DNA from 3 places in the Geodermatophilus sp. URMC 60 genome. Region 3 is predicted to be linked to each of the others. Evidence: riboswitches for the same ligand, from Rfam matches in the RefSeq annotation. Region 3 holds a riboswitch; each other region holds the start of a gene.
What was found. Region 3 has a riboswitch for cyclic di-AMP ahead of ACWIX3_RS21545 (C40 family peptidase). Riboswitches for the same ligand answer to the same signal wherever they lie in the genome.
Positions count from the first base shown of each region.

Region 1 (10,088 bases), 1.1 Mb from region 3:
AACGCCACGCCGCCGTCTGGCCGGAGATGCTCCGCGCGCTGCGCGACGCCGGCTGGCGGAACTACCAGCTCTACCTCCGGGACGACGGCCTGCTCGTCGGCGTCGTGGACACCGACGACCTCGCCGCCGCGCAGGCCGCCGTCGACGCCACCGAGGTCAGCGCCCGCTGGGAGGCGGAGATGGCCCCCTTCTTCGCGACCGGCGACGGCCGCGGCAAGTCCACGCTCGACCTCGTCTTCGACCTCGACGCCCAGCTCGGGGCGGCAGGAGAAGCGACCGCACCCACAGGAGCCCGACCGTGACCGACCCCCGCACCCGCGCCCTGGCCGCGCTGGCCGAGCAGACCATCGAGCTGCCCTCCTGGGCGTTCGGCAACTCCGGCACCCGGTTCAAGGTGTTCGGCCAGCCCGGTGTGGCACGTGACCCGTTCGAGAAGCTCGAGGACGCCGCCCAGGTGCACCGCTACACCGGCGTCGCACCGCGGGTGTCGCTGCACATCCCGTGGGACCTCGTCGACGACCACGGCAAGCTCGCCGCGCACGCCGCCGACCTCGGCGTCCGGATCGGTGCGATCAACTCCAACCTGTTCCAGGACGACGACTACAAGCTCGGGTCGCTGACGCACGCGGACCCCGCCGTCCGGCGCAGGGCGGTCGAGCACCACGCGCAGTGCATCGAGGTCATGCGGCAGACCGGTTCGACCGACCTGAAGATCTGGCTGCCCGACGGCACCAACTACCCGGGTCAGGACGACCTGCGCGCCCGCCAGGACCGGCTCGCCGACTCGCTGCAGCAGGTCTACGCGATGCTCGACCCCGGACACCGCATCCTGCTCGAGTACAAGTTCTTCGAGCCGTACTTCTACGCGATGGACATCCCCGACTGGGGCACCTCGCTCGTGCACTGCCTGGCGCTCGGCGAGCAGGCGACCGTCGTCCTCGACACCGGCCACCACGCCCCGGGCACCAACATCGAGTTCATCGTCGTGCAGCTGCTCCGCCTGGGCCGGCTCGGTGCGTTCGACTTCAACTCGCGCAACTACGCCGACGACGACCTCATCGTCGGCTCGGCCGACCCGTTCCAGCTGTTCCGGATCATGAACGAGATCGTCGCCCAGGACGCCCACCGCCCCGAGTCGAACGTCAACTTCATGCTCGACCAGTGCCACAACATCGAGCCGAAGATCCCCGGCCAGATCCGCTCGGTGATGAACGTCCAGGAGGCCACGGCCAAGGCGCTGCTGGTCGACCGTGACGCGCTGCGGGAGGCCCAGCTCGCCGGTGACGTCCTCGGCGCCCACGGTGTGCTGATGGACGCCTACTCCACCGACGTGCGCCCCCTGCTGGCCGAGCTGCGCGAGTCGAAGGGCCTCGACCCCGACCCGTACGCCGCCTACGCCCGCTCCGGTCACCAGGAGCGCATCGCCCGCGAGCGCGTCGGCGGCCAGCAGGCCGGCTGGGGCGCCTGAAGGAGGACCCCGTCCCCCCACCCCGCGCAGGCCCGGGGCGGTGCCCTGGACGGGGCCGACAACCGGGACCTCCCCTGCGGGAGGTCCCTTCCCGGAAGCACCGGAAGGACACCCTCTCGTGACGAACCCCGTGGTCCGCGAGCTGATCCAGCGCAGCAACCGGCTGGGCGCCGATCCGCGCAACACCAACTACGCCGGCGGGAACACCTCCGCCAAGGGCACCGAGACCGACCCGGTGACCGGGCAGCCGGTCGAGCTCCTCTGGGTCAAGGGCTCCGGTGGCGACCTGGGCACCCTGACCGAGCCCGGCCTCGCCGTCCTGCGGCTGGACCGGCTGCGCTCGCTGGTCGACGTCTACCCGGGGGTCGACCGCGAGGACGAGATGGTCGCCGCCTTCGACTTCTGCCTGTTCGGCAGGGGCGGGGCGGCGCCGTCCATCGACACCGCCATGCACGGGCTGGTCGAGGCCGCGCACGTCGACCACCTGCACCCCGACTCGGGCATCGCACTGGCCACCGCCGCCGACGGCGAGGCGCTGACCCGCGAGTGCTTCGGCGACCGCGTCGTCTGGGTGCCGTGGCGCCGTCCCGGCTTCCAGCTGGGCCTCGACATCGCCGAGATCAGGGCGAAGAACCCGCAGGCCATCGGCTGCATCCTCGGCGGGCACGGCATCACCGCCTGGGGCGCCACCAGCGACGAGGCCGAGGCCAACTCGCTGGACATCATCCGCACCGCCGAGCAGTTCCTCGCCGAGCGCGGCACGGCCGAGCCCTTCGGCGCCGTCGTCCCCGGTCTCGAGCCCCTGCCGCCGGCCCAGCGGCGGCACCGGGCCGCCGCCCTCGCCCCGGTGATCCGTGGACTGGCCTCGACCGACAAGCCGCAGGTCGGGCACTTCACCGACTCCGACGTCGTCCTGGAGTTCCTGTCCCGGGCCGAGCACCCCCGGCTGGCGGCGCTGGGCACCTCCTGCCCCGACCACTTCCTGCGGACCAAGGTCCGCCCCCTGGTCGTCGACCTGCCGGCGACCGCGCCGGTGGAGGAGGTCGTCGAGCGGCTGAGGACCCTGCACGAGGAGTACCGGGCGGAGTACGCCGCCTACTACTCCCGGCACGCCACCCCTGACAGCCCCCCGATGCGCGGCGCCGACCCGGCGATCGTGCTCGTGCCCGGCGTCGGCATGTTCAGCTTCGGGGCGAACAAGCAGACGGCACGGGTGGCCGGCGAGTTCTACGTCAACGCCATCAACGTGATGCGCGGGGCCGAGGCTGTGTCGACCTACGCGCCCATCGACGAGGTCGAAAAGTTCCGCATCGAGTACTGGGCGCTGGAGGAGGCCAAGCTCCAGCGGATGCCCAGGCCCAGGCCGCTGGCCACGCGCGTCGCGCTGGTCACCGGCGCGGCGTCGGGCATCGGGAAGGCGATCGCGCACCGGCTGGCGGCCGAGGGGGCCTGCGTGGTCGTCGCCGACCTGGACCTGCAGAAGGCGACCGACGCCGCGGCCGAGATCGGCAACGCCGACGTCGCGGTGGGCGTGGCGGCAGACGTGAGCGACGCCGAGGCCGTGGCCGAGGCGTTCCGGTCGGCGGTGCTGGCTTTCGGCGGGGTGGACCTGGTGGTCAACAACGCCGGCCTGTCGATCTCCAAGCCGCTGCTGGAGACCACCGAGGACGACTGGGACCTGCAGCACGACGTGATGGCCAAGGGCAGCTTCCTGGTGTCGCGCGAGGCCGCCCGCATCATGATCGAGCAGGGGATGGGCGGCGACATCGTGTACATCTCCAGCAAGAACTCGGTGTTCGCCGGCCCGAGCAACATCGCGTACTCCGCGACCAAGGCAGACCAGGCGCACCAGGTGCGCCTGCTGGCCGCCGAGCTCGGCCCGCACCAGATCCGGGTCAACGGCATCAACCCCGACGGCGTCGTCCGCGGGTCGGGCATCTTCGCCGGCGGCTGGGGTGCGAAGCGCGCCGCGGTCTACGGGGTCCCGGAGGAGGAGCTGGGCCAGTTCTACGCCCAGCGCACCCTGCTCAAGCGCGAGGTGCTGCCCGAGCACGTCGCCGACGCCGTCTTCGCGCTGACCGGTGGCGAGCTCACCCGGACGACGGGGCTGCACGTCCCCGTCGACTCCGGCGTGGCGGCGGCGTTCCTGCGATGACCGCGAGGACGACGGCCCAGCGGGCATGGCGGCGAGCGCCGGCGAGCGAGGAGCGGAACGGGGTCGGAGCCCGGTCGTGGGCACGGAGCTGACCCTGGCGGCCGTCGACCTGGGCGCCTCGAGCGGCCGGGTGATGGCCGCGCGGATCGGCCCGGACCGGCTCCACCTCACCGAGGTGCACCGGTTCCCCAACCGGCCGGTGCGGGTCGGCGGCACGCTGCACTGGGACGTCCTGGGCCTGTACGCCGGCGTCCTCGACGGGCTGCGCGCCGCCGGCCGGGAGGCCGGACCGGTCCAGGGGATCGGGATCGACAGCTGGGCGGTCGACGTCGGCCTGCTCGACGCCGACGGCGCGCTGCTGGGCAACCCGGTGCACTACCGGGACTCCCGGCACGCGACCGCGGTGCCGGCGGTCCACGCCGTCGTCCCGCCCGAGGAGCTCTACCGCGTCAGCGGCCTGCAGCACCTGCCGTTCAACACGGTGTTCCAGCTGGTCGCGGCGCGGGGGACGGCGCAGTTCGCCGCGGCCCGGACGGCGCTGCTGGTCCCCGACCTGCTGGCGTACTGGCTCGCCGGAGCGGTCGGGGCCGAGGTCACCAACGCCTCCACCACCGGGCTGCTCGACGCGACCACCCGGGAGTGGTCGTGGGAACTGGCCGACCGGCTCGGGCTCGACCGCGACCTGTTCCCCTCGCTGCGGCAGCCGGGGGAGCGGCTGGGGGAGCTGACCGGCGCCGTCCTGGCCGAGACGGGCCTGGCCGGACCGGTGCCGGTGGTCGCGGTCGGCTCGCACGACACGGCGTCGGCGGTGGTCGGCGTCCCGGCGGCGACCGAGCGGTTCGCCTACGTCTCCTGCGGCACCTGGTCGCTGGTCGGCGTCGAGCTGGAGAAGCCGGTGCTCACCGAGGCCAGCCGGGTCGCCGGGTTCACCAACGAGCTCGGCGTCGACGGCACGGTGCGCTACCTGCGCAACGTCATGGGCCTGTGGCTGCTGCAGGAGTCGCAGCGCACCTGGGCGGCGCACGGGCTGCCGGCCGACCTGCCCGATCTGCTGGCCGCGGCCGCGCAGGTGCCTTCCTTCACCGCGCTCGTCGACCCCGACGACCCGCGCTTCCTGCCGCCCGGCGACATGCCGGCGCGGATCGCCGCGGCCTGCGTCGAGGGCGGGCAGACCCCGCCGCAGAGCCAGGCGGAGACGGTGCGCTGCATCCTCGACAGCCTGGCCCTGGCCTACCGGCGCACGGTGCGGCGGGCGGTGGAGCTCTCCGGCCGGGACGTCGAGGTCGTGCACCTCGTCGGCGGGGGAGCGCGCAACACCCTGCTGTGCCAGCTCACCGCCGACGCCTGCGGGCTGCCGGTCCTGGCCGGCCCGGTCGAGGCCGCCGCCCTGGGCAACGTCCTGGTGCAGGCCCGCGGGCTGGGAGTGCTGTCGGGCGGGTTGCCCGAGCTGCGGGCGCTGCTGCGGAACACCCAGGACGCCCGGCTGTACCTGCCGACGCCCGGCTCGGGCGCCACGTGGGACGTCGCGGAGGAGCGTGTCGGTCCCGGGAGGTGACCCGCCGGGGCGGGAGGCGAGCGGCCGGCGTCCCGGGAGGAGCAGCGGTGGCGCGGCCATCGCCGGTTTCTCCGCGTTCCGTTTGCTGTGACGCACATCACAACCTACGGTCGGGTCGCTCGCATTCGCGGGACGGTCTGGCAGCACGCCGAATCCTGCCGCTGGCCCGACCGACCTCGACACACCCGAGGCAGGAACGGGAGATCGCAGACCTCCGGGCCGCGTCAGCGGCCCTCGGGGTGAAGCCGTGACCGCCACGGCCGGGCAGTCCTCCCGCCCGAACCCGACAGCTCATCCCGCAGGCGCGCCCGGAGGATCTCATGAACGAGCACGTCCTCGGCATGCGCCGGCTCGTCCGACCGGTGCGACCCGTCCGTCTGAGCATCGTGGGGGTCCTGGCGCTCATCGCCCTCGCGATACCGGCTCCGGCGATGGCGGCCCCCGACGCCTCGGCCGGCGCAGCACCTGCAGATCTGTGCGCGACGGTCGCCTCGCGGGCCGGCTTCAGCGGTGACCGGCTCGTCACCGCGATCGCGGTGGGCATGGGGGAGTCGTCCTGTCGTCCGGACGCGCAGAACGCCAACGGCCCGACGAAGGGCTGTCCGAGCGGCTCGGTGGACCGTGGTCTCTGGCAGATCAACAGCTGCTGGCACCCCTCGGTCTCCCGGTCCTGTGCCTACGACGCCCAGTGCAACGCCAACGCCGCCTATCGGATCTCCGCCAAGGGCACCAACTTCAAGCCGTGGGTGGCCTACACCAACGGCTCGTACCGGAACCACCTCGCCGCGGCCCGGGCCGCGGTCGGCCGGCTCAGTTGACCCAGGTCACCGGAGGGGGCACGTCACCGTGCCCCTGATCCGGAACCCGTGGTGGGGGTACGCCGGCCGGATCGGCGTGCTCCCACCACGGCGGACCCATCTGGCCCACCCTGCCGGCGCGGTGGGCCGAGCCCGACTCCCGGAGGGTCTCCCCAGCCCCGGTCGCAGGCCTCTCCCTGCCGGAGTCGGCGCAGGTGCACCGGGACGCGGCCGAGGGCGAGCGGCGGTCGCAGGATGAGCGGGGATCGCGCACCGGCGCGCCCGGACCTGAGACCGGGTCCGCAGCGCCGGATCATGCCCGTCATCGCGGCGTTGCTGCTGGTGGTGCTCGCTCCGCCGGCTCAGGCGGCGTCGGCACCGCAGCAGTGTGCAGCCGGCCACGTCCGGCTCACCTTCGACGACGGGCCCCACGGAACCGCCACACCCGACATCCTGGACACGCTGGCGGACCGGGGAGCGGAGGCGACGTTCTTCGTCACCGGGGAGATGACCGCGGCCCGACCCGACATCGTGCGTCGTGCAAGCACGGAGGGACACCGGATCGGGAACCACTCGTGGAGCCACCCGGAGCTCACCACGCTGGACCGGGCGCAGGTGGCGTCCCAGCTCCGGCGCACCAACGAGGTCATCGAGCAGGCCACGGGTCGGCTCCCCAGCGAGTGGCGCCCGCCGTACGGGGCCACGAACCCCGTCGTGGAGGCAGCGGCCCGGGACGTCGGGCTGGACTCGGTGGTGCTGTGGACCGTAGACCCCCGCGACTGGGCGGATCCACCGGCGACGACGATCCGGGACCGGGTGCTGCAGGGCGTGCGGCCGGGGGGCATCGTGCTCCTGCACGACGGCACCGGGCACAACACCCCCGCAGCCCTCCCCATGATCCTGGACGGGCTGGCCGCGAGGGGCTACTGCACGCAGTGACGTCCGGGCGAACCGGGTCCCGGAGTCGGCCTCCTGCGGGAGGCGCGGTGCGGGGTCGCCGGAGCAACGGTCCTCGCGGTGGGCGCCTCGGCCCTGGCCACGGGCGCCGCAGACCGCTCGAGGGCGTCGACGGGCCGCGGCGTCGCCAGCAGCGCGGCACCGCGCTCCCCGGCGGCACCGGTCACGGTGCCGATCGGTGGACCTCCGCGTACGACAGGTCGTGAGGGACGCGCTTACCGTGGCGGCGCCGGAGTCGGCGCCGGTGACGTCGACCAGCCGGTCGTCGACGTGCCCGCCGTCCACGATCGCGTGGCCGTCACGCCCGGTGCGGGTCCGCCCCGTCTCGGGCGTCGTTCCAGCACACCGGCCGGCTCCCGCAGCGGCGCGGGATGGACGCCCGTCGGAAGATCACTCGTTCGGGTGTGAAAACCGGGGTCTCGCCGGGCATGACGTCGTCGTCGTCCGCTCGTGCCGGGCGACTGGCTCGGGCACCGCCACGACGTCGGCGTCCGACCGTCGGATCCAGCGCGGCCCCACCGGGCCGCACCCACTGCCTCCGGGCCGCGACCGCGGACCCGGGGACCGACCGTGTCACCCGAGGAGAGATCGTGATCTGGAACATCATCGTCCTGCTGGTCATCGGGCTCGTGGCCGGGCTGATCGCCCGTGCCGTCATCCCCGGCAAGCAGAACCTGAGCATCCTCGCCACCATCGTGCTGGGCGTCATCGGCTCGTTCGTCGGCAACCTCCTCGGCGGACTGATCAGTGGCCGGGGCTTCGAGCTGGGGACGGCCGGATGGATCGGCTCCATCATCGGGGCCGTCATCGTGCTCGGCGTCTACGTCGCCGTCACCGGTCGCCGCGGCGCCCGATCCCTCTGACGCGCTGACGCACTCGCTCGCCGAGCGAGCGCTCCCGCCTGGGTCCGGTGGTGCCCGGGACCGACCGAGCGGAGGACGCTCGGTCGGTCCCGGGCACCAGCGCGCCGGGACGACGGTCCCCAGGACCGGCCGGTGGCCGGTCGGGCCGACCACCGGCGGGAGCGCGCCGCTCGACGGGCGGGCCGACCTGCCGCCCACCGCGACGAGTTGCCCGTCGGTGTCGCGGTGCCGTCCTCGCCCCAGGCCGCGGCGCTGACACCGAGCGCGCCGGCGACCGGCCTGGCGGAGGTGCGACGTCCGGCGGGCGGTGTCGTGCCCGTACCGGCCCGACTCGTCCCCGCGTTCCCCGTCCTCGACGGGGCGCGGACCGTGGCGACGGTCGTGTCACCCGTGGTCGTGCGGGGCGCCAGCGTCCGCCGTCCGCGCGCGGTGGCCCGGCTCCCGCTGCCTGAGGGGCTGCAGGTCCAGGCCCGCCAGGGTCTGCGGGTCGGCGAGCAGGTCGATCGCGGTCACGACGCCGTCCTCGACGGTGAAGGCGAAGACCACCTGCGGCGTCCCCCTCAGCGACCACACCGCGCCCGGTACGCCGTCGACGAGCACGAGCCGCGCGGCCCGCGCCCGGCCGGAGAGGAACCGGGCGACCGCCGTCGCCCCCGACACCTGCGCGTCGGCGCCCATCCGGGCGGCGACGTCGTCGGACCGCAGCACCGCCTCGGGGTGGAGGAGCTGGAGCAGGGCGGAGAAGTCGCCGTTGCGCGACGCGTCGAGGAAGGCCGCGACCACCTCCCGGCGCCGCTCGGTGGCGTCGGGCAGCTCGGCCGCGCGCACGCGGCGCCGGGCCCGGCTGGCCAGCTGCCGGGCGGCGGCGGGGGAGCGGTCGACGATCGGCGCGATCTCGTCGAAGGGCACGTCGAACAGGTCGTGCAGCACGAAGGCCAGCCGCTCGGCGGGCGCGAGCCGGTCGAGGACGACGAGCAGGGCCAGCCCGACGGAGTCGGCGAGCACCGCCTCCTCGGCGGGATCGGCGACGGCGTGCAGGCGGGCCGGCGGCGCGTCGTCGAGGGGGTCCTCGCGCCGGCTGGCCCGGGCGCGCAGCTGGTTGAGCGCCACCCGGGCCACGACGGTCGTCAGCCAGCCGCCGAGGTTGTCCACGTCGGCGGTCCCGGTCCGGCTGACCCGCAGCCAGGCCTCCTGGACGGCGTCCTCGGCCTCCGCGCGCGAGCCGAGCAGGCGGTGGGCCACGGCGGTCAGCCGGTCGCGGTGCCCCTCGAACTGCGCGGCGAGGACGTCGTTCCCGCTCACGTCGTCACATCCCCCGGTCGGCGGGTGTCACAGAGATGGCAGACCCGAACCCGAGCCCCCGAGGAGCAGATCATGACGACCGGCATCCGCACCGTCATCTACCCCGTGACCGACATGACCCGCGCCAAGGCGCTGTTCACGGCCCTGCTCGGTGCCGAGCCGGTGGTGGACGCGCCGTACTACGCCCAGTTCGACGCCGACGGCCAGGCGATCGGCCTGGACCCGCACGGCCACCGGCACGGGCAGTCCGGCCCGGTCGCCTACTGGCACGTGGACGACGTCGCCGGGAGCCTCGCCGCCCTGGTGGGCGCCGGCGCCGAGACGGTGCAGGACCCCACCGACGTCGGCGGCGGCCTGCTCGTGGCCCTGGCCAGGGACGGCGACGGCAACCTGATCGGCCTGCGCCAGGCCGGCTGATCGGCTCACCACGCGGACGAGGACGCCACCGGCCCGGCCCGGTGACGTCCTCGTCGCCGTTCGCGTCCGGAGTCGCCGTGACGAGTCCGTCCGGGGATGCGGCCGGATCCGTCTTCCGCCAGGTGGAAGCGCGGTACCCCTGGGCGGTGACCTCCGTCACGCTTCCCTGCGTCCGTCGCCGATCGTCGGCGAGGCCCCACCTACCAGGGAGCGACCCATGGCAGCAGGGAGTTCCGACAGCGAGACCGCCCGAGAGGAGCAGCTGCTCGACGCCGGGCGTGACGACCACCCGGTCGTGCCCTACCGGGCGCTGTGGGCGGTGCTGTTGCTGGGCTGGGTGGTCAGCTACGCGGACCGGACGGTCACCGGCCCGGTCATCGCGTGGATGATCCAGAACGAGTCGGGGTTCATCGGGGACGCGGCCAACCCGGCGACGGTGGGTGGCCTGGTCGGCTCGATGTTCTTCCTGGGCTACATGCTCACCCAGTACCCGGGCGGGCGGCTCGGCGACCGGTTCGGTCACCGCGAGATGATCATCGTCTCGCTGCTGGCAGCCGGCGTCCTGACCGTCGTC
Region 1 is NZ_CP199958.1:3,433,639-3,443,726, forward strand. Features, by position in the region: gene ACWIX3_RS16290 (L-rhamnose mutarotase) at 1-302, shown strand, start outside; gene rhaI (L-rhamnose isomerase) at 299-1,468, shown strand; gene ACWIX3_RS16300 (bifunctional aldolase/short-chain dehydrogenase) at 1,587-3,623, shown strand; gene ACWIX3_RS16305 (rhamnulokinase) at 3,700-5,178, shown strand; cyclic di-AMP (ydaO/yuaA leader) riboswitch at 5,315-5,497, shown strand; gene ACWIX3_RS16310 (hypothetical protein) at 5,499-5,996, shown strand; gene ACWIX3_RS16315 (polysaccharide deacetylase family protein) at 6,291-6,914, shown strand; gene ACWIX3_RS16320 (GlsB/YeaQ/YmgE family stress response membrane protein) at 7,523-7,795, shown strand; gene ACWIX3_RS16325 (sigma-70 family RNA polymerase sigma factor) at 8,180-9,097, opposite strand; gene ACWIX3_RS16330 (VOC family protein) at 9,170-9,514, shown strand; gene ACWIX3_RS16335 (MFS transporter) at 9,732-10,088, shown strand, end outside.
Region 1: it holds a riboswitch for cyclic di-AMP, as region 3 does, so the genes downstream of both, ACWIX3_RS16310 (hypothetical protein) here and ACWIX3_RS21545 (C40 family peptidase) in region 3, are expected to answer to the same signal.

Region 2 (10,088 bases), 1.7 Mb from region 3:
GGGCCGCCGTCCCGGCGAGGCGAGCGGGGGAGAGCGGCACCGGCCGAGCGGGGGAAGGGCGCACGGGGCGGACGGTAGGTCGGGGCGCTGACAGTCCCGGGGACGCGCGCCGGGGAACGGGCTCGCCTCGCCCGTCCGGGGGGAGCGGTGCGCCGTCCCCTGGCGCGCCTCCGCGGCCCTCGACGACCATCTCGTCGAGGACCCCCGCGGTCCCGACTCGCAGAGGTGGTCCGTGCACTCGCTCTCCCGGTGGCGTCGCCACACCCGCGCAGTGGCGTCCCTGTCCCTGGGCGTCGTCGCGCTCGCCGCCGTGCTGTCCTCGGCGCCCCCCGCGGCGGCCGACCAGACGGGCCGGGCCGGCGCGACCGCGAGCCTCCTGGACAGCCCCGAACTCGACGAGCTGCAGCGGCGCGCCGCCGAGGTGCAGGCCGTCCTGCAGGAGCGGCAGTCCCGGGTCGTCGCGGCTCGGGAGGCCCTCGCCGCCGCCGAAGCGGCCGCAGTGCAGGCGGAGGCCGACATCGTCGCGGCGGACGCCGAGCTCGCCCGGGCCCGGGCCGACGTGGCCCGGCACGCCTCGGCGGTGTACCGGGACGCGGGCGAGGTCACGCCGCTGTCCGTGCTGCTGTCCGGTGGTGGCCCCGGGGACGTCGTCGCCGCGGGGGGCCTGCTCGACGCCGCGGAGCGGCACGCCGCCGCGGTGGTCACCGCCGCGGAGCGTCGACGCCAGGAGGCCGCGACCCGGCGGGCGGAGGCGGAGAGGACACGGGAGACCGCCCGTGTGCGAGCAGCGCAGCTCACCACCGAGACCGCCGAGCTGGAGGCGGCCGCGGCCGCGGCGAGCCGGGACCTGGACGTCGCCGTCGCCGCCGTCGACCGGCAGCTGGGCCGGCAGCGGGAGGAGCAGCGGGCGGCCGGTCGGCAGGCGGCGGCCGACTGGCACGGGTACCTCGACGAGCTGGCGGCGGTCGGCGTCGCCCCGCCGCCGGCCGCGGCGCTGCGGGACCCGACGGCGGGACTGCCCGACGGGCTGGCGCCGGTGCCGGCGTCCGGCGGTGGAGCCCAGGCCGGGGCGGCCCAGCTGCCCGGCGCGTCGGATCCGCTGGTCGTCCTGCCGGCCGAGGCGGTCGCCGCGGTCAGTGCCGCGGTGGACGCTCTGGAGCTGCCCTACGCCCCCGGGGCGGGGGGGCCGGACGCGTGGGCCTGCGGCTCGCTGGTGCACGCCGTCTACGCCTCGGTGGGGATCGACCTCCCGGACGACCAGGCGGCACTCTTCGCAGTGACCACGCCGGTCGACCCGGCCGACGTCCTCCCGGGAGACCTGGTCTTCCTCGGTGCCGGCCGCTCCGGCCTGGGCAACGTGGGCATCGCTCTCGACCGGCGGACCGTGCTGGCGGCCGACGCCCGCGCCGGCGCCGTGGTGGTCGGCCGTCCGGCGGCCGACCGGGTGCTGGGTGTCGGGCGGCCCGGCCTCGGGACACGCGCGCCCGTCCCCGCGGCCGGGCCGGCCGGTGGGGCGCTGCCGGTCGAGTGCGGTGACGTGCGGTACCCGCCCGAGACGTCCGGAGGGCGGGCGTGGGGCGGCTTCCCGAACGGGCTGATACCGCCCAGCGCGATGTGCCCGCTGGAGGTCGCCGGCCACGTGCTGCGCTGCGACGCGGCGGCGGCCTACTCGGCGATGAGCAGCGCCTTCTCCGGCGCCTTCGGGAGGCCGCTGTGCCTCACCGACTCCTACCGGAGCTACGCCGCCCAGGTGCAGCTGTACGGCGAGAAGCCGGACCTGGCCGCGGTGCCGGGCACCAGCAACCACGGCTGGGGCCTGGCGGTCGACCTGTGCGGTGGCGTCGAGCGGTTCGGGACGGCGGAGTACGCCTGGATGCTCGCCAACGCCGGCCGCTTCGGCTTCCTCCACCCGCGCTGGGCCGACCCCGGCAACGGCCGCGAGGAACCCTGGCACTGGGAGTACGCCGGCGCCTGAGCCGGAACTGTCGGTGCCCGCTCCTAGCGTCCTGCCCAGATCGACCGGGGCCACGGACGGCTCCCGCGACGAGGGTCGGCCAGCAGAGGAGTGGACCGTGTACATCGACTGCGACACCTGCACCGCCCGCGGTACCGGCTGTGGCAACTGCGTCGTCACCGTGCTGCTGGGGGCGCCACCGGGCTGGCAGGGCGTCGACCCGACGGTCGTGCCGATGGCCGGGCGGCGGGACGACCGGCTGTCCGCGGAGGACGTCGTCGTGTTGCCTCCGGGGGTCGTCGTGGAGTTCGACGAGGTCGAGCGGCGCGCCGTCCAGGTGCTGGCCGACGCCGGTCTGGTGCCGCCGCTGCGCCACCAGCACTCGGTCCGGCCGACCCCGGCACGACGGGCCGCGCCGCACCGGCGGGGCGGCGGGCAGGGGTCGCAGCGGCGCACCGGGTGAGCTGGGTGCTCCAGCAGTACATGGGGGCCCGGCGTCCGACCGGCGGCGTGTCGCCCACCAGGAGGAACACCGATCCCACAGTTCCCGGCACCCCCGTTCGTCACTTCTTCAACGACCCCCGTACGGTGAGCCGGTCCGGCCGGGTGGTCGTCACCTGCAGACAGGTGACCTCGGCCGGTCACCGCCGAATCGCCCGACGCGCCGCACCGGCGCCGAGGGGGAACCGGGGACCCACCGCAGCACTGGGGTGAGTTCTCCCGCGCGCCGGTCCGCCGGGGCGCGGAGATAGGGCGCCTTCTTCCCAGCCCGAACCCGTCAGCTAACTCGGTAGGCGGTCGCTGAGGAAGAACGGAGAGCCGCCGCCGTGGCGACCCCCCGCCCTGCCCTGGGGCATGCCGTCGACCAGTTCCACCCCGACCTCCCGGTGGCGTTCCGCCGCCCCGCCTCGTCCCGCGGCATCGCCCGGGGGGTGGTCCTGGGAGCCACCGCCACCCTCGCCCTGACGCTCCTGCCGGGCACCGCCGCCGCCGACCCGGAGGACGCGACCACCGCCGCGCAGGCCGCGCAGCTGGTCGCGCAGGCCGGTCACGAGCTCGAGACCGTGACCGAGCAGGTCAACGAGGCGCGCGAGACGCTGGCGCAGCAGCAGGCCGCCGTGCGGAGCGCCGAGCAGGCGGCCGCCGAGGCCCAGTCGCAGCTCGAGGCGCTCGACGGGCGGATCCGCCAGGTCGCCCGCACCGCCTTCACCTCGGGCGACGGCATGCCGGAGCTGGACCTGCTCATGACCAGCGGGTCGGCCGAGGACTTCGTCTCCCGGCTGGCCACCCTCGACGCCATCGCCGGCCACACCGACGACGTGCTCGGCGAGGTCGCCGACTCGGCCGCCGCGGCCGAGCTGACCCGCGCCGACGCCGACGCCGCGCAGACCGCCGCCCAGCGCACGCTGGACGACGTCACCGCCCGCCAGGTCCGGCTGGAGGCGGACATCGCCGACTACCAGGCGCAGTACGACGCGCTGTCGGCGCCGCAGCAGCAGGAGGTCGTGGCCGCGCGCGCCGGGCGGGCGGTCCCGGCCGCGCCGGCCGCCGCGGTCAGCGGTGCCGCGCAGAGCGCCGTCGACACCGCCCTGGCGCAGGTCGGGGACGCCTACGTGTGGGGCGCCGGCGGGCCCGACGCCTTCGACTGCTCGGGGCTGACCCAGTACGCCTACGCCGCGGCCGGCATCAGCCTGCCGCACTCGTCGCGGATGCAGGCGACGCTGGGCAGGGCGGTCTCCCGGGCCGAGCTGCAGCCGGGCGACCTGATCTTCTACTACAGCCCGGTCAGCCACGTGTCGATGTACATCGGCAACGGCCAGATGGTGCACGCCTCGACCTCCGGCCAGCCGGTGAAGGTCGTGAGCGTCGACTCGATGGGCGGCATCACCGCTGTGCGCCGCATCGCCTGAGGGCCATCGCCTGAAGGCGGTGACGTGGTCGGCCTACCGGCCGACACCGCGGCCAGGTGCCGTCCCCGACGGGCATCGAGCCCGTCCCGGGCCTCGTCGAGGAGGCCTCCGGCCCCGCTCCTCGACCCGACCGCCGACGTGCCGGGGGCCGTCCTCAGCAGCCGCTGAGCACTGCCCGTGGCCAGGTGCCGTCCCCGGCCCCCGCGGAGCCGGACCATAGGATCGGCGTGTGAGCGGGGCGGGCGGGATGAGCGCCCGCCGGGCCGCGCTGGTGGTCGCGGCCGTGCTCGGCGCCGCGCTCGTCGTCGTCCTCGTGACGGTGCCTCCGTGGACCCTGCTGCCCGAGCCGGCCGGCGGCCGGACCCCGGTCGACCCGTCGTCGGTCCTGCCGCCGGACCTCCTGGCCCGGGCCGAGGCCTTCGCCGGCGCGCTGCGCCCGGCCTCGCTGATCTCGCTGCTGCTGGGCCTGGCCGTCTCCGCCGTGCTGGGGCTGACCCCGCTCGGGGCGCGGCTGGTGCAGACCGTGGCGCGACCGTTCGGCAGCGGACGGGTCGCCCAGGTGCTGCTGGGCACGGCAGCCGTGGTGGTCGTCGGCCGGCTGGCCACGCTGCCGGTGGCGGCGTACGCGGAGGTGGTCCGCCACCGGTACGGCATCTCGACCCGGAGCTGGGGGCTGTGGCTGCGCGACGTCGCGGTCTCGACCGCCATCAGCGCCGTGCTCACCGCCCTGGCACTGATGTCCTTCCTGTGGCTGGTCCGGCGGGCGCCGCGCACCTGGTGGGCGTGGGCCGCGGCCGTCGCGGCCGGCTTCGTCGTCGCCGGGTCGTTCCTCTACCCGGTGGTGATCGAGCCGGCGTTCAACCGCTTCGAGCCCCTGGCCGCCGGTGAGCTGCGCACCGAGCTGCTCCACCTGGCCGAGGAGAACGGCACGCCGGTGCAGGACGTGCTGGTCTCCGACGCCTCCCGGCGGACGACGGCGCTGAACGCCTACGTCTCCGGCTTCGGCTCGACCCGCCGCATCGTCCTCTACGACACGACCCTCGAGCGGCTGCCGCACGAGGGCATCGAGTCGATCGTCGCGCACGAACTCGGCCACGTCGTCCACCGGGACGTGCTCACCGGCACCCTGGTCGGGGCGCTGGGTGCCGGGGCCGCCGTCGCGCTGTCGGGCTGGCTGCTGTCCTGGACACCCCTGCTGCGCCGCGCGGGCGCCCGGTCGCCCGCGGACCCGGCCGTCGTCCCTCTCGTGCTGCTCCTGCTGTCGGTGGGCGGGCTGCTGAGCACCCCGGTGCAGAACCTGGTGTCCCGGCAGGTCGAGGCGCGGGCCGACCTGCGTGCGCTCGACCTCACGGGGGACGCCGGCGCGTTCATCGCGATGCAGCGGGAGCTGGCGGCCACCAACCTCAGCGACCCGGACCCGCCCGCGGCCTGGCAGTGGTTCTTCGGCTCGCACCCGACCGGCGCGCAGCGGATCTCCTTCGCCGAGGACTGGCAGCTGCTGGAGGACGCCGGGTGAGGACGCTGGTCGTCACCAACGACTTCCCGCCGCGCCAGGGCGGCATCCAGACCTTCGTCGCCGCGCTGCTGGCCCGCCGTCCGCCGGAATCGCTGGTGGTGCTCGCCTCCCGGTCGCCCGGCTGGGAGGCGTACGACGCCGCGCTGCCCTACGACGTGGTCCGCCACCCGACCGGCATGCTGCTGCCCACGCCCGGGGTGGCCCGCGCTGCGGCCGGGCTGGCCCGTCGGCACGGGTGCGACACCGCCTTCTTCGGCGCCGCGGCCCCGCTGGGTCTGCTCGCACCGGCGCTTCGGGACGCCGGGGTGCGGCACCTGGTCGGCGCCACGCACGGCCACGAGACCGGCTGGGTGGCGCTGCCCGGCGCGCGGCAGCTGATGCGGCGGATCGCTGCCGGGCTCGACGTGCTGACCTACATCAGCGACTACACCCGCGACCGGCTGGCACCGGCGCTGGGCCGCGCCACCCGGATGGCGCAGCTCTCGCCCGGCGTGGACGTCGACCGCTTCAGCCCGGACGCCGACGGTGCGGCCGTGCGGGCGCGGTACGGGCTGGGTGGCGCGCCCGTCGTCGCCTGTGTCTCACGGCTGGTCCCCCGCAAGGGCCAGGACGTGCTGGTCGCGGCCTGGCCGCGGGTGCTGGCACGGCACCCCGACGCGCGGCTGCTGCTGGTCGGCGGCGGGCCGCTGGAGGACCACCTGCGCCGGGACGTGGCCGCGCGCGGACTGGAGCGCTCCGTCGTCCTCACCGGGCCGGTGCGGCCGGAGCGGCTGCCCGGGCACTACGCCGCCGGCGACGTGTTCGCCATGCCCTGCCGCACCCGCCGCGGCGGGCTGGACGTGGAGGGGCTGGGCATGGTCTACCTCGAGGCGGCCGCGTGCGGCCGGCCGGTGGTGGCCGGTACCTCCGGGGGCGCACCGGAGACCGTGCAGGAGGGCGTCACCGGGCACGTGGTGGGTGACCCGCGGTCCGCCGACGCGGTGGCCGCCGTCCTCGCCGACCTGCTGGACGACCCGCAGCGCGCTCGCCGGATGGGCGCGGCCGGACGGGCGTGGGTCGAGCAGCGCTGGTCCTGGACGACGATCGCCGCCACCTTCGAGGGCCTGCTGCAGCACTGAGCCCCGCCCCGCACGCGGCGGGACGGGGCTCGGTGCGGCCGGCTGACGGCCCGCTCCTAGCGGCCCTGCTGCAGGGCCCCGCCCCGGGCCTTCGAGGGCTCGGGGGTAGCAGGGTCCTTCCGGTAGAGGCCCTCGACCTCGGCGTCGAACTCCTTGAGCACCAGGGAGCGCTTGAGCTTCAGGCTCGGCGTGAGCATCCCGTTGTCCTCGGTGAAGTCGGTGCCGAGGACGCGGAACCTCTTGATCGCCTCGGCCTGGGACACCGCCTTGTTGGCGTCCTCGACGGCAGCGTCGAGCTCGGCGAGCACGTCGGGGTCCTCGGTGAGCTGGGCGGCGGTGAGGCCGTCGTCCTTGCCCTTCGCCGCCAGCCACTGCGGCAGCGCCTCCTCGTCGAGGGTGATCAGCGCGGCGATGAAGGGCCGCCGGTCGCCGACGACGATGCACTGGCTGACCAGGCGGTGGGCGCGCAGCCGGTCCTCGAGGACGGCGGGGGCCACGTTCTTGCCGCCCGCGGTGACCAGGATCTCCTTCTTGCGCCCGGTGATCGTCACGAAGCCGTCGGCGTCGATCTCGCCGAGGTCGCCGGTGTGGAACCAGCCGTCGGCGTCGATCGCCTCTTCGGTGGCCTCGTCGTTCCTCCAGTAGCCGCGCATCACGATGCCGCCGCGGACGAGGATCTCGCCGTCGTCGGCGATGGCGAACCCGACGCCGGGCAGGGGCCGGCCGACGGTGCCGATCCGCAGCGCGTCGTCGTGGTTGACCGACGCCGCGGCGGTGGTCTCGGTCAGGCCGTAGCCCTCGAAGACGGTGACGCCGATGCCGCGGAAGAAGTGGCCCAGCCGCTCGCCCAGCGGGGCGCCGCCGGAGATGGCGCCCAGGCAGCGGCCGCCCAGCGCGGCGCGCAGCTTGCCGTAGACGAGCCTGTCGAACAGCGCGTGCTGCGCGCGCAGCGCCAGCCCGGGGCTGCCGGTGTCCTGCGCGCGGGACCAGTCGATGGCCACCTGCGCGGCCCGGTCGAAGATCTTGCCCTTCCCGTCGCCCTCCGCCTTGGCCTTGGCGGAGTTGTAGACCTTCTCGAACACCCGGGGGACGGCGAGCACGAAGGTCGGCTTGAAGTCGCCGAGGTCCGCGACCAGGTTCTTCACGTCCGGCGTGTGACCGATGACGGTGCGGGTCTTGACCGCGCCGACCTGCAGGACGCGGGCGAGCACGTGGGCCAGCGGGATGAACAGCAGCAGCGAGCCCTGCGCGTTCATGAACCGGCCGAGCAGGCTCATCCCGTTGCCCACCTCGAACAGGAAGTTGCGGTGGGTGAGTTCGCAGCCCTTGGGCCGGCCGGTGGTGCCGCTGGTGTAGATCAGCGTGGCCAGGCTGTCGGCGTTCACGGTCGCGCGACGGGCGTCGAGTTCGCTGTCGGGCACGTCCTGCCCGGCGACGGTGAGCGTGCCGACCGCGTCGTCGTCGATGACGTACACGGCCCTCAGGTCGGGCACCTGGTCGCGGACCGACTCGACGGCCGCCGCGTGCATCTCGCGCTCCACGATGACCGCGGTGGCGCCGGAGTCGGACAGGATCCAGGCGACCTGGTCGGTGCTGGAGGTCTCGTAGATCGGGACGACGACGCCGCCGGCGGTCCAGACCGCGTAGTCGACGACCGTCCACTCGTACCGGGTCTTGGCCTGCAGCGCGACGCGGTCCCCGGCGGCCACGCCGGCGGCGATCAGGCCCTTGGCGACGCCGCGGACCTCCTCGCCGAACTGCCGCCACGTCACGTCGACCCACCGGCCGTCGACCCGGCGCCGCAGGCCGGTCTCGTCGCCGTGCCGGGTGACGTTCTCGACCAGCATGTCGGTCAGGGCCTCGTCCGAGCCGACCTCGGTGGTCGCGGGGACGCTGAACTCGCGCACGCCTCGTCCTCTCCTGCCCGCCCGGTCCGGGCACCGTCGCCCGGACCCCTGTCGCGGGGCCGTCCCGGGAAAATCTAGCCGCTGCTCGCTACCCGTGAGTAGGGACAGTCGCCGTCGCGGCCCCGCCCGGGTGAGGTCGAGCGGTTAGCCTGCTCCGCATGGCCGACCAGTCCACCCAGTCGATCACGGTCGCGGCACCGCCGGCCGACGTCATGGCGGTCGTCGCCGACTTCCCGTCCTACCCGGAGTGGGTGGCGGCGGCCAAGCAGGTCGACGTCGTCGAGACCGGACCGGACGGCCGGGCCCGCCGCGTGCACTTCGTGCTCGACGCCGGCGCGGTCAAGGACGACTACGTCCTCGAGTACACCTGGGACGGCGACCGGCGGGTGTCCTGGCAGCTGGTGCAGGGCCAGATGCAGAAGCGGCAGGAGGGCTCCTACACCCTCACCGAGACCGCGCCCGGCACCACCGAGGTCACCTACGCGATCGCGATCGACCTCTCCATCCCCATGCTCGGGATGATCAAGCGCAAAGCCGAGAAGGTCATCCTCGACACGGCGCTCAAGGAGCTCAAGAAGCGCGTGGAGGGCTAGGCCGCAGGTGCGCACCCTCCTCCTCACCGGCCCCGGTGGGGCCGGTACCTCGACCCTCGCGGCGGCCACCGCCGTCCGCGCCGCCGCCGACGGCACCCGCACCCTGCTGCTCACCCGCCCCGGCCCGCATCCGGCCGGACTCGGCGACGTCCCCGGGCTGGCCGTCGCCTCGGTCTCGCCGCTGGCGACGGTCGAGTCGCTGTGGACGTCGGCCGGCGACGCGCTGGGCGCCGTCCCCGGTCTCACGCCGCCCCCACCCACCTCGGTGGTGCCCCTCCCCGGGACCGCGGAGCTGGCCCTGCTCGCCCGGCTGGCCCGCGCGGCGGCCGACGACGAGGCCGACACGGTGGTCGTCGACGCCGGGCCCCTGGAGTCGGGCACCGCGCTGGTCGGCCTGCCGGGGGCGCTGCGCTGGTGGCTGGACCAGGCGCTGCCCACCCGGCTGCGCGTGCTGGGCGCCGTCCGGACCGCCGCGGTGCGCTCCGGCGCGGCGGCGCGCGGGCCGGTCGACGCCGTCCTCGACGCCCTCCCGCCCCTGGAGGCGGCACTGGCCCGGCTGCCGCTGGACGACCCGGCGTCCACCGAGGTGCGGCTGGTCGCCGTACCCCGGGCCGGCGCCGTCCCGGCGCTGCGCCGGGCGGTGACCGCGCTGGCGCTGCACGGCCAGCAGCCGGCCGCCGTCCTCGCCCGGGTGCTGCCCGACGGCGGGCCGGGGGAGTGGTGGGCGGGGCGCGCCGCCGAGCAGGCTGCCGCGCTCGCCGCCCTCGCCGAGCTGGCCCCGCTGCGGCAGGTCGCGGAGTCCGCGCAGGAGCCGGCGAACGCCGCGGCGCTGGCTGGTCTCCTGGCCGCCGGGGAGGACGCCGCGCCGGCCGCCGCGCTGGCGCCGTCGGTCGACCGGGCCGACGGCGCCCGCCGGCTGGTGCTGCCCCTGCCCTTCGCCCAGCGCGCCGGCCTGGACCTGACCCGCTGGCAGGACGACCTGGTCGTGACCGTGGCGGGGGCACGCCGCTCGGTCCGGCTGGACTCCCTGCTGCGCCGGTGCGTGGTCACCGGCGGCACCCTCGCCGACGCCGGGACCGCCCGGGCGCGA
Region 2 is NZ_CP199958.1:2,864,202-2,874,289, forward strand. Features, by position in the region: gene ACWIX3_RS13660 (DEDD exonuclease domain-containing protein) at 1-64, opposite strand, end outside; gene ACWIX3_RS13665 (D-alanyl-D-alanine carboxypeptidase family protein) at 272-1,975, shown strand; gene ACWIX3_RS13670 (hypothetical protein) at 2,073-2,417, shown strand; cyclic di-AMP (ydaO/yuaA leader) riboswitch at 2,618-2,766, shown strand; gene ACWIX3_RS13675 (C40 family peptidase) at 2,782-3,864, shown strand; gene ACWIX3_RS13680 (M48 family metallopeptidase) at 4,094-5,380, shown strand; gene ACWIX3_RS13685 (glycosyltransferase family 4 protein) at 5,377-6,498, shown strand; gene ACWIX3_RS13690 (AMP-dependent synthetase/ligase) at 6,555-8,405, opposite strand; gene ACWIX3_RS13695 (SRPBCC family protein) at 8,564-8,998, shown strand; gene ACWIX3_RS13700 (ArsA-related P-loop ATPase) at 9,006-10,088, shown strand, end outside.
Region 2: it holds a riboswitch for cyclic di-AMP, as region 3 does, so the genes downstream of both, ACWIX3_RS13675 (C40 family peptidase) here and ACWIX3_RS21545 (C40 family peptidase) in region 3, are expected to answer to the same signal.

Region 3 (10,088 bases):
ACAAGGACGACGACGACGAGAAGGACGACGACTGAGCTCCTCGCGAGGGTAACCGGGGCGGACGGCGGGGCAGGACTGCTCCACCGTCGCGCCACCGACCGGAGCGAGAGGGACATGGAGAAGATCAGCGACCGCCTCCTGAACTGGGCGTCGATCCTGGAGCCGACCACCCGCGTGCAGGCGGAGCGCACCGCCTCGATGCCGTTCGTCCACCCGCACGTGGCGCTGATGCCCGACGCGCACCTCGGGCTCGGTGCGACCGTCGGGTCGGTGATCCCGACCGACCGCGCCATCATCCCGGCGGCGGTCGGCGTGGACATCGGCTGCGGGATGATGGCCGTGCGCACCCAGTTCACCGGGGACGACGTCCGCGGCCGCAACCTGGCCACGCTGCACGAGCAGGTCTCGCGGGCGATCCCGCTGTCGGCCGGCCGCTACAACAAGAAGCTGCGCGAGACGGCGGCGGCACGGGTCGCGGAGCTGCGCGACCTGCCGGGTGTGGCGCAGGCCGACGGCGTCGCGCACAACTGGCCGCTGCAGCTGGGCTCGCTCGGCTCGGGCAACCACTTCATCGAGGTCTGCCTGGACGAGCACGACCGGGTGTGGCTGTTCCTCCACTCGGGCTCGCGCGGGGTCGGCAACCGGCTGGCGTCCAAGCACATCCGGGTGGCGCAGGACCGGTGCAGCGGCATGGACCTGCCCGACCGCGACCTGGCGTACCTGGAGGAGGGGACGGCGGAGTTCGACGCCTACATCGAGGCGCTGCACTGGGCGCAGCGGTTCGCCGCGCTCAACCGCGAGGAGATGATGGACCGCCTCGCCGAGCAGGTGTCGCAGTTCTTGAGTGGGCGTGGCCGGACCGAGGAGGTGCACCGCGCGCAGGTGGTGCAGTGCCACCACAACTACACCGAGCGGGAGACGCACTACGGCACCGAGGTGTGGCTCTCGCGCAAGGGCGCCATCTCCGCGCGGACCGGCCAGTGGGGTCTCATCCCGGGCTCGATGGGCGCGGCGTCCTACGTCGTCGTCGGCAGGGGTGACGTCGCGTCGCTGACCTCGGCACCGCACGGAGCCGGGCGCAACCACTCGCGGGGTGCCGCACGGCGGATGTTCACCCGCGCCGACCTCGACCGGCGGATGAAGGGCATCGCCTGGGGCCGCTCGGACGCGTTCCTCGACGAGCACCCCGACGCGTACAAGCCCATCGACCAGGTGATGGCCGACGCTGCCGACCTGGTGGAGGTGCGGCACACGTTGCGCCAGGTGGTCAACGTCAAGGGTGACTGACCGGCCCCTGCCAGGCACGTGCAGGGCGCGATGTCGGGTGTACTTGACGTGGTGTCCAGTAGACCCGACACTCTTCGCCATGGGGCGGACCTCGGCGAAGGGGCGGCGCAACGCGGTGCGCGCGGCCCGGACGGCGTCGGGGCTCACCCAGGCCGAACTCGCGAGCGCCGTCGGGGTGACGCGGCAGACCGTGGTGGCGGTGGAGGCCGGGGACTACGCGCCGTCGGTCTACCTCGCGCTGGCGATCGCCGCCCGCCTCGACCGCACCGTCGAGCAGCTGTTCGGCGAGCAGCCCGAGGCCGACCGGCCAGGGCGAGGGTCCGAGGTGGAGGTGGGTCGGTGAGCGGGGACGACGACGTGCAGCCCGGTGCACGGGACGGCTGGTTCATGCGTGCGGCCGGTGTGGTCGGCGACCTGGACCACCCGTTCTACGAGGAGGAGCGCCAGCGCGACGTCTGGAACGAGGCCTGCGCCGTCGGGCTCCAGGCGGCGCTGTGGCTGGGGCTGGCCCTGGCGACGGCGATGGTGTGGCTGGGCGGTGCGACGGGCCTGCCCTACGCCCTGGCGGTCTTCGCCGTCGTCGTCGGCGTCACCTCCTGGGTGACCGTCCTCTACGCGCAGCAGCTCGGTGTCCGCGTGGAGGACCCGGCCGGGCTGCTGAGGCTCCGGCTGGTGCCCTACCTGGTGCTCCTCGCCCTGTTCCTCGCGGGCGTGTTCCGGGTCGCACCGGCCGGCGGGTTCCTCGGCGGCATGGCCCAGGGTGCCGCGTTCGGCGGCGGGGCCGTGACGCTGTGGCTGCTCGTGAGCGGCCTGCGCGCCCGGCGCCGCGCGCGGAGCGACGGGGCCTGACCGCCGGCACGCCCTCGGCCGGGGCCGGCGAGCGGGCGGCGGACGTCCCGGTCGGGGCCGGGCGGGCCCCCGACCAGCAGGACGGCGTGTCGACACGATCCGGTGGTAGACGATCCCATCGCGCACCAGCCGAGACGGGCTGGTCCTGTTAACGTCGGGGACCGGGTCGAAGAGCTGGCCCGGACGCGCCGTCCGTGGGACGCCGTCCGGCGGTGATCCCGCCGACCCGGCGCTCCGCAAGGGGGATCACCATGCCCGCACGTGCCATCTCGCAGCGGCCGCTCGAGCGTCCGCTGCTGCTGTCGATCGACCTCCGGAACGGCTGCGTCACCGCCGCCGGCGAGCTCGACCGCCTCGTCGCCCACCGGCTCGGGGATGCACTGCACGCGCTCGGCGTCACCGGCCACCGCACCTGGACCATCGACGCCGCGGGCCTCACCTTCTGCGACGCCGCGGGTCTGCGGGCGCTCGCCGCGGGCGCCGCGCTGGCCGAGGACCGCGGCTGCGTGCTGCGGCTGGTCGCCCCCTCGCCGTTCACCGTCCGGCTGCTGCGGCTGACCGGCATGGCCGACCTGCTGGACCGCCCGGCCGCCCGGCCGCCGCTCGGCGTGGCCCAGGCGCGAGGCGGACGGCGCGCTCCGGTCGTGGGCAGGCCGACGATGCCGCGCACCAGCTGACCGGGCCGCGCACCAGCTGACCGGGCGGGCGGCAGTGGTGGCGGGTCAGCCGCTGTTCCGGCCGCCGAGCGGGTGGTCGGTGTCCGGGACCCCGCTGGCGGCCTCACCGGGGTTGGTCGACATCTCGCCGTCCCGCGCCGCGCGCGGCTCCTCCTGCTGGGACGGGGGACCGACCTCGCCCGCCTCCGGCCGCTCGCCGGGCAGGACGTCGTCGTCGGGTCGCTCGTTGGCGCCGCCGTACGGGCGGCCGGTCATGTTGCCCTCGGTCATCGCAGACCTCCTCGTCCCGGGCCCGGAGGGGTACCCGGGCCCGGCACGGGTCACGCGGGAGCGATGACCCGCACCGGCTCGCCGCGGAGCCAGGCAGCGACGTCCTCGACCGCGTCGCCGTAGAAGACGCGGTAGGTGTCGCGGGTGACGTAGCCCAGGTGCGGGGTGAGCACGGTGCGCGGGGCGCGGCGCAGGGGCGAGTCGGCGGGCAGCGGCTCGCGGTCGTGGACGTCGAGACCGGCGCCGGCGAGGCGGCCCTCGGACAGGGCCTCGATCAGGGCGGCCTCGTCGACGATCGGGCCGCGCGAGGTGTTGACGAGGATCGCGCCGGGCTTCACGCGGGCGAGCTCGTCGCGGCCCACCAGCCCGCGGGTGCGGTCGGAGAGGACCAGGTGGACCGTGAGGACGTCGGCGGTGGCGAACAGCTCGTCGCGGTCGACGCGGCGCACGCCGGCCTCCGCGGCGCGCTCCTCGGTGAGGTTCTGGCTCCACGCGACGACGTCCATGCCGAAGGCCTGGCCGATGCGGGCGACGCGGGTGCCCAGCCGGCCGAGGCCGAGAACGCCGAGGCGGGCGCCGGCGAGGTCGGTGCCGACGGTGCGCTGCCAGCCGCCGGCCCGCACCCCGGCGTCCTCCTCGGGGACGTGGCGGGCCACGGCCAGGACCAGCGCCCAGGTCAGCTCGACGGTGCCGGTCGGGTGGGCGCCGGTGCCGCAGACGGGGATGCCGCGCTCGGCGGCCGCAGCGACGTCGATGGCGGTGTTGCGCGCGCCGGTGGTGACCAGCAGCCGGAGCCGCGGGAGCCGCTCGAGCAGGGTGCGCGGGAACGGGGTGCGCTCACGCATGGCGACGACGACGTCGAACCCGGCCAGCCGCTCGGCGACAGCCTCCTCGTCGTCGAGGTGGTCGGCGAAGCTGACGACGTCGGCATCCTCGGGGAGGCGCGACCAGTCGGCGAACTCGGCGGCGACGGACTGGAAGTCGTCGAGGACGGCGATGCGCAGCACGGTCCCCGAGCATGACGGCGACCCCCGCCCGGTGCGAGCGGGGGTCGCCGTGCGATCAGGGGCGGGTGCTCAGCGCACGGGGCCGCGGCCGTAGCCCCGGCCGCCGCCCTGCTTCTTGTTCTGCTCGCCCATCTTGGCGATGAACTCCTTGATCTTCGCCTGGTTCTGCGGCTTGCGGGCCTCCTGGATGACCTTCGCCGCGAGCCCCGAGGCCAGGACCTTCCTCAACATGCCGGCCATGGTGTTCCTCCTTGGGTCGGTTGCCTCTCGTCGTGCCCGTGGAACGGCCGGTCCAACCACGACCCTGTCAGAGCTCTCTGCATGGGACCCCACACGGTGCGCACAGGCGCTCCGCGATCAAGGAAACTTTTCGATAACGCTCTGAGCAGCGCGTTTCCCCTGCACTTCCAGGCGCCGCCAGTGGCGTTCGTGGTGCTCAGCCCGGCGAGTCGCGCTCCGTGCCGGCCACCGTCCCGGACCCCCGTCCTCGCTTTGAGCAGGGCCCTAGGGCCCACCTAGCCTCGGTCGCCGTCCGGAGGGCCCGCGTCGCTGACCTTGTGACACCCGCCGGACGCCGCCGAACCGTGCACCGGTCGATGACCGGTGCGCAGGCCGGGGACCCACCGCAGCACTGGGGTGAAGCGCGACTCGTCGCGCCGGGCGACTCCCCCGTCCGAACCCGTCAGCTAACCCGGTAGGCGGTCGTGGAGAACAGGAGAACCGTCGTCGATGACGACTGCCCGCACGACCTTCGCTCGCCGCTCGTTCCGCGGCGTCGCCGTCGCCGCCATCGCCGGCGCCGGGATCGCTCTCTCCCCCCTCCCGGCCTCGGCTCACACCGCCGTCGCCGCTCCGGTCTCGGCCGCCGCGGTCAGCAGCGCCGCCCAGACCGCCGTCAACACCGCGCTGGCCCAGGTGGGTGACCGGTACGTGTACGGCGCCACCGGTCCGAACTCCTTCGACTGCTCGGGGCTGACCACCTTCTCCTACAAGGCGGCCGGCGTCTCCCTGCCGCGCACGTCCAGGGCGCAGTCGACGTTCGGCACCCCGGTGTCGAAGGCCAACCTCCAGCCGGGTGACCTGGTGTTCTTCTACAGCCCGGTCTCGCACGTGGCGATGTACATCGGCAACGGCAAGATCGTGCACGCGCTGAACGCCAGCAAGCCGGTCCAGGTCATGAACCTCGACTCCATGCCGAGCTACGCGGGCGCCCGCCGGGTCGCCTGACCTGCGCTGAGCGGCGAGATCACCGATCCCGCACGGCCACGACGCTGTGGGCGTGCGGGATCGGCGGTCCCGACCGGGCGGTCAGCCGCAGGGGTGCGGCGGCTGGTCGGCCGGCTGGAGCGAGAACACCGACGCGGCGTCCTGCGGCCAGGTGCGCAGGAAGAGCAGGCCGTACCGCTCGTTGAGCAGGGCGTCGGGGCCCGAGGTCTCGACGAGGTCGAGCAGTCGACCGGACTCGTGGTTGCGGAACCGCCGGAGCTCCGCCCCGCAGGCGAGGGTCAGCACGTCCCCGACCGCGCCCATGACGACGACGGCGGTCCAGGTGTCCTCGGGGCTGCTGTCGCAGAGCAGCACGCGGGTGGGCTGGACGGCGTGGCCGGCGGCACGGCTGGTGCAGAGGGTCGTCCGGCCGCTGTGCGGGGCGGTCGGCCCGAGCTCGCGATCGGTCACGGCGTACTCCTGTCCTGCGGCGCCTCCGGCCGTCCGGGCCGGCTGGGGACAGTGCAGCACCGCGGGGTCCCGGTGCGCTCGCCGCAGACGCCGTCGTCCCCCGGTCGCGCGGGTGATGGCCGATCCCGGTGACGCACGGTCAGCTCCTCCTGCGCGCCGCCCGGCACGTGTGCAGGATCGGGGCACCGGCGGGTACGGCGCCGACGTGGACGGACGCACGCTGCTGCTGGGTGACTGGACGCCGATCGTGCGGGACGGCATCGACGTCCTTCGGCTGGCGATCTTCATCGGAGCCGCGGTGTACGCGGCCGACGGCCGATGGGGATCGGCGGCCCTGCTCACCGTCCTGGGGGCCGTCACGCTCGTCGCACGGCTGGTGAACCTGCCGCGGCTCTACGACCTGGCGCTGACCCTGGGCATGGCGCTGCAGGGGTTCGGCGAGACGCTGGGCCTGTACGACCAGTTCGTCCGCTTCGACGACCTGGTGCACTTCACCCTGCCGATGCTCACGGCCCCGGTCGTCTACATCGCGCTGGCCCGGCTGGACGTCGTCCCGGACCCGCGCGACGAGACGCACCTGCAGCACTACGTGGGCATCGGCGTGGTCACCGCGGCGCTCGGCATCGCCATCGGGGCGTTGTGGGAGCTGTTCGAGTGGCGTTCCGACGCGTGGTTCGGAACCCAGCTCTCGGAGGACAACGACGACACCAACGGTGACCTGTTCCGCGACACCCTCGGGTCGCTCGTCGGCGCCGGCTTGCTGGTCGTGTGGGCCCGCTTCGGCTGGGGCTCGGTGCGGCGCATCCCCGGCGTGAACACGCACGAGGAGGTCAGCGCCTGACCGCGGGACGTCCGGCGCCGCAGGATGCTCGGGTGACCCCGCGCATGCACCGCTCGCACCGCGCCGCCGGCGCGCTGGTCGGCTCGGCCGTCGGCGACGCGCTCGGCGCGCCGTTCGAGTTCGGCCCGCCCGGGCAGTTCTCCGCCCGCTTCCCCACCCCGGCCCGCGGCGCGCACACCGAGATGTGCGGCGGCGGAGCGCTCGGCCGGGAGCCCGGCGAGTTCACCGACGACACCCAGATGGCGCTGCTCGTCGCGACATCGCTGGTCGAGCGCCGCGGCCTGGACGAGGCCGACCTGTTCGACCGCTTCCTGCGCTGGGCCGAGGCCGATCCGCCGGACATCGGCGTGCAGACCCGCGCCGTCCTCGGCTCCGGTCTGCCGTGGGACAGCGCCGCGGCAGAGCACTTCCGCCGCACCGGGCGGTCGGCCGGCAACGGCTCGCTGATGCGGGCGACGCCGGCCGCCGTCCGGTTCGCGCGCGAGGGCCGCGAGGCCACCACGGACGCCGCCCGGCGCATCTCGGCGCTGACCCACGGCGACCCGGCCGCGGGCGAGGGCTGCGCGGTCTTCCACGAGCTGGTGCGGGTGGCCCTCGACGGGGAGGACCCGCTGGCCGCCGTCCCCACGGCGCTCGAGGCGGTGGCCGACGAGCACCGCGCGCGGTACGCGGAGGTGCTCGCGCCGGACTGGACGCCGGAGCCCGGCACGCCGAACGGGGCGGTGTGGCCGACGCTCGGCCAGGCGGTGTGGGCGCTGCGGCACGGGACGTCGTTCGCCGAGGTGCTGCGCCTGGTCGTCGACCTGGGCGGGGACACCGACACGGTGGCCGCGGTCGCCGGCGGGCTGGCCGGGGCCGTGTACGGGATGGGCGGCATCCCGATGCGCTGGTCGTCGGTCGTCCACGGGCGCATCCCCGGGCACGGCGACCGGGTGTGGCGGCTGGCCGACCTGCAGCAGCTGGCGGCCGCGCTCGACGGCGGCGCGCAGCAGAGCTACGACCCCGGTGTGATCCCGCGGATCGGTCCGCAGGAGGTGCTGCCGGGCATCTGGGCGGGCAACCTCGACGGCGCCCGCTACAGCGAGGAGGACTTCGCGGTCATCTCGCTGTGCCGGCTGGGCGAGCCGTTCCCCCACGTGCTGCACCGCATGGCCTACATCGCCGACAGCGACCACAACGCCGACCTCGACGTCATGCTGGCCGACGTCCTCGACGACATGACGGCCCTGCGCGCCGAAGGGCACCGGCTGCTCGTGCACTGCCACGGCGGCGCCTCGCGGACCGGGCTGGTGCTGCGCGCCTGGCTGGTGCGCGAGGAGGGGATGACGGCGCAGGAGGCGACGGCGTACGTCGCCGGGCGCTGGCCGCACCTGGGTCTGTGGAACGACAGCTTCACCGCCGCCTTGACCCGACTGGAGGAGAGCCGCCGCTGAGCGTGACGGAGCCCGGACCACGACCGCCGCTGGGAGCGCGATCCGGGCCGGCCCTCTACCAGGACTTTCGCCCTCCGTGGTCACATCGTCGCGCCAGAGTGGCGGCCGCCACACAGAGGTGCGGCCGCGGAATGGGGACCGACGTGATCATCCTGCACGCGAGCATCGCCATCCTCGCCGTCCTGCTCCTGATCATCGTGCTCAAGGTCGAGCCCATCATCGCCCTGGTCGTGGGCTCGCTGTACCTGGGGATCGCGGGTGGCGTGGGCCTCGTCGGGACGCTGGAGACGATCGTCACCGGCTTCGGCGAGATCATGGCCGAGGTCGGCCTGCTCATCGGCTTCGGCGTGCTGCTCGGCGCGATGCTCTTCGCGCTGGGCGCGTTGCAGAGGTTCGTGGCCCTGCTGCTGCGGCTGCTCGGGGCCCGCCGGCTCCCCTACGCGATGAGCGCCGCACTCACCACGCTCTTCCCCTCCATCTACGTCGACGTCCAGCTGGTGCTGGCCTCGCCGCTGGCCCGCTCGGCCGCCCCGCACATCGGACCGCGCGGACTGCCGCTGATGGCCGGTTCGCTCACGTCCGGCATCCTCGTCGGCTACGTCTTCGTCATCCCCGGCCTCGGGACGCTCTCGATCGCCGGCCTGCTCGGCATCCCGCTCGGCACCATGCTGGTCTACGGCCTGGTCGTGGGCCCGGTCACCGCGGTGGTGACCACGTACCTGTTCGGCCTCATCCTCAAGCGCGGTCTCTGGAAGCCGGAGTCCGACGAGCACGAGACCCAGGCCCTGCGGGACGAGGAACGGGCGGCGAGCGAGCGGGACGGCGCGAACGACGTCGCCATGCCGGCACTGGGGATCTCGCTGCTGCCGGTCCTCGTGCCGCTGGTGCTCATCGCCACCGGCGCCTTCGCCACGGCCGCCGGCGTGGAGAACCCGGTCATCGACTTCCTCAGCAACCCGGTCTTCGCCCTGTTCCTCGGCATGGTCGGCGCCTACGTGCTCACCCGGCGCACGCTCGGGCGCGAGCGCACGGACGACGCCGTGGCCACCGGCCTGAGCACCACCGGGCAGATCCTGCTCATCACCGGCATCGGCGGCTCGCTCGGCGCGGTCATCGGCGAGACCGACCTCGACCAGCGCCTGGGCGCCCTGTTCTCGGCCCAGTCCGGCGCCTCGGTGATCCTGACGCTGCTGCTGGCCTGGCTGATCGCCGCGCTGCTGCACTTCGCGATCGGGTCGATCTCGGTCGCGGCGATCGCGGCCGCCGGCATCCTCGCGCCCGTGCTCGGCACGCTGGACGTCGCGCCCGTCGTGGTGGGTCTGGCCATCGGCGCCGGCGCGCTGTTCGCGCTGCAGGTGAACAGCAACTTCTTCTGGATGTTCCAGAGCCTGCTGGGGATCTCCACCTCGGGTGCGCTGAAGGCGCTGACCCTCGTGACCGCGCTGGCCTCGGTCGTGGCGCTGCCGATCATCATCGTCCTCGGCTTCGTCGTCCCCGCCTGACCTGCCGGGCCGGCGGTGGAGCCCGGCACCCGGACGACCTCGGAACCCCAGATGGGAATGGCTGACACCGCATGACGCACAGCACCACCACTCCGCCCGCCGCCCGGACGCCGCTGCTCGCCGGGGTGCGCGTCCTCGACCTCTCCACGATGATCGCGGCGCCGACCGCGGCGGCGATCCTGGCCGACTACGGCGCGGACGTCGTCAAGGTCGAGATGCCCGGCACCGGCGACTTCGTCCGCCGCTTCGGCCGGCAGAAGGACGGCCAGGGCCTGTACTGGAAGGCGCTCTCGCGGGGCAAGCGCTCGGTGGCGCTGGACCTGCGCCGTCCCGAGGGCCGCGACCTGGTGCTGCGGTGGGTCGAGCACTTCGACGTCCTCGTCGAGAACTTCCGCCCGGGCACTTTGGAGCGCTGGGGCCTCGACCCCGCCGACCTGCGTGCGGCCAACCCGCGGCTGGTGGTGCTGCGGGTGACGGCGTACGGCCAGGACGGCCCCTACCGCGACCGGCCCGGCTTCGGCACCCTCGCCGAGGCGCTGGCCGGC
Region 3 is NZ_CP199958.1:4,561,952-4,572,039, forward strand. Features, by position in the region: gene ACWIX3_RS21505 (serine/threonine protein kinase) at 1-35, shown strand, start outside; gene ACWIX3_RS21510 (RtcB family protein) at 115-1,287, shown strand; gene ACWIX3_RS21515 (helix-turn-helix transcriptional regulator) at 1,367-1,630, shown strand; gene ACWIX3_RS21520 (hypothetical protein) at 1,627-2,136, shown strand; gene ACWIX3_RS21525 (STAS domain-containing protein) at 2,388-2,813, shown strand; gene ACWIX3_RS21530 (hypothetical protein) at 2,859-3,083, opposite strand; gene ACWIX3_RS21535 (D-2-hydroxyacid dehydrogenase family protein) at 3,134-4,090, opposite strand; gene ACWIX3_RS21540 (hypothetical protein) at 4,160-4,330, opposite strand; cyclic di-AMP (ydaO/yuaA leader) riboswitch at 4,656-4,807, shown strand; gene ACWIX3_RS21545 (C40 family peptidase) at 4,820-5,317, shown strand; gene ACWIX3_RS21550 (hypothetical protein) at 5,399-5,767, opposite strand; gene ACWIX3_RS21555 (hypothetical protein) at 5,973-6,608, shown strand; gene ACWIX3_RS21560 (ADP-ribosylglycohydrolase family protein) at 6,641-8,041, shown strand; gene ACWIX3_RS21565 (GntP family permease) at 8,173-9,543, shown strand; gene ACWIX3_RS21570 (CaiB/BaiF CoA transferase family protein) at 9,615-10,088, shown strand, end outside.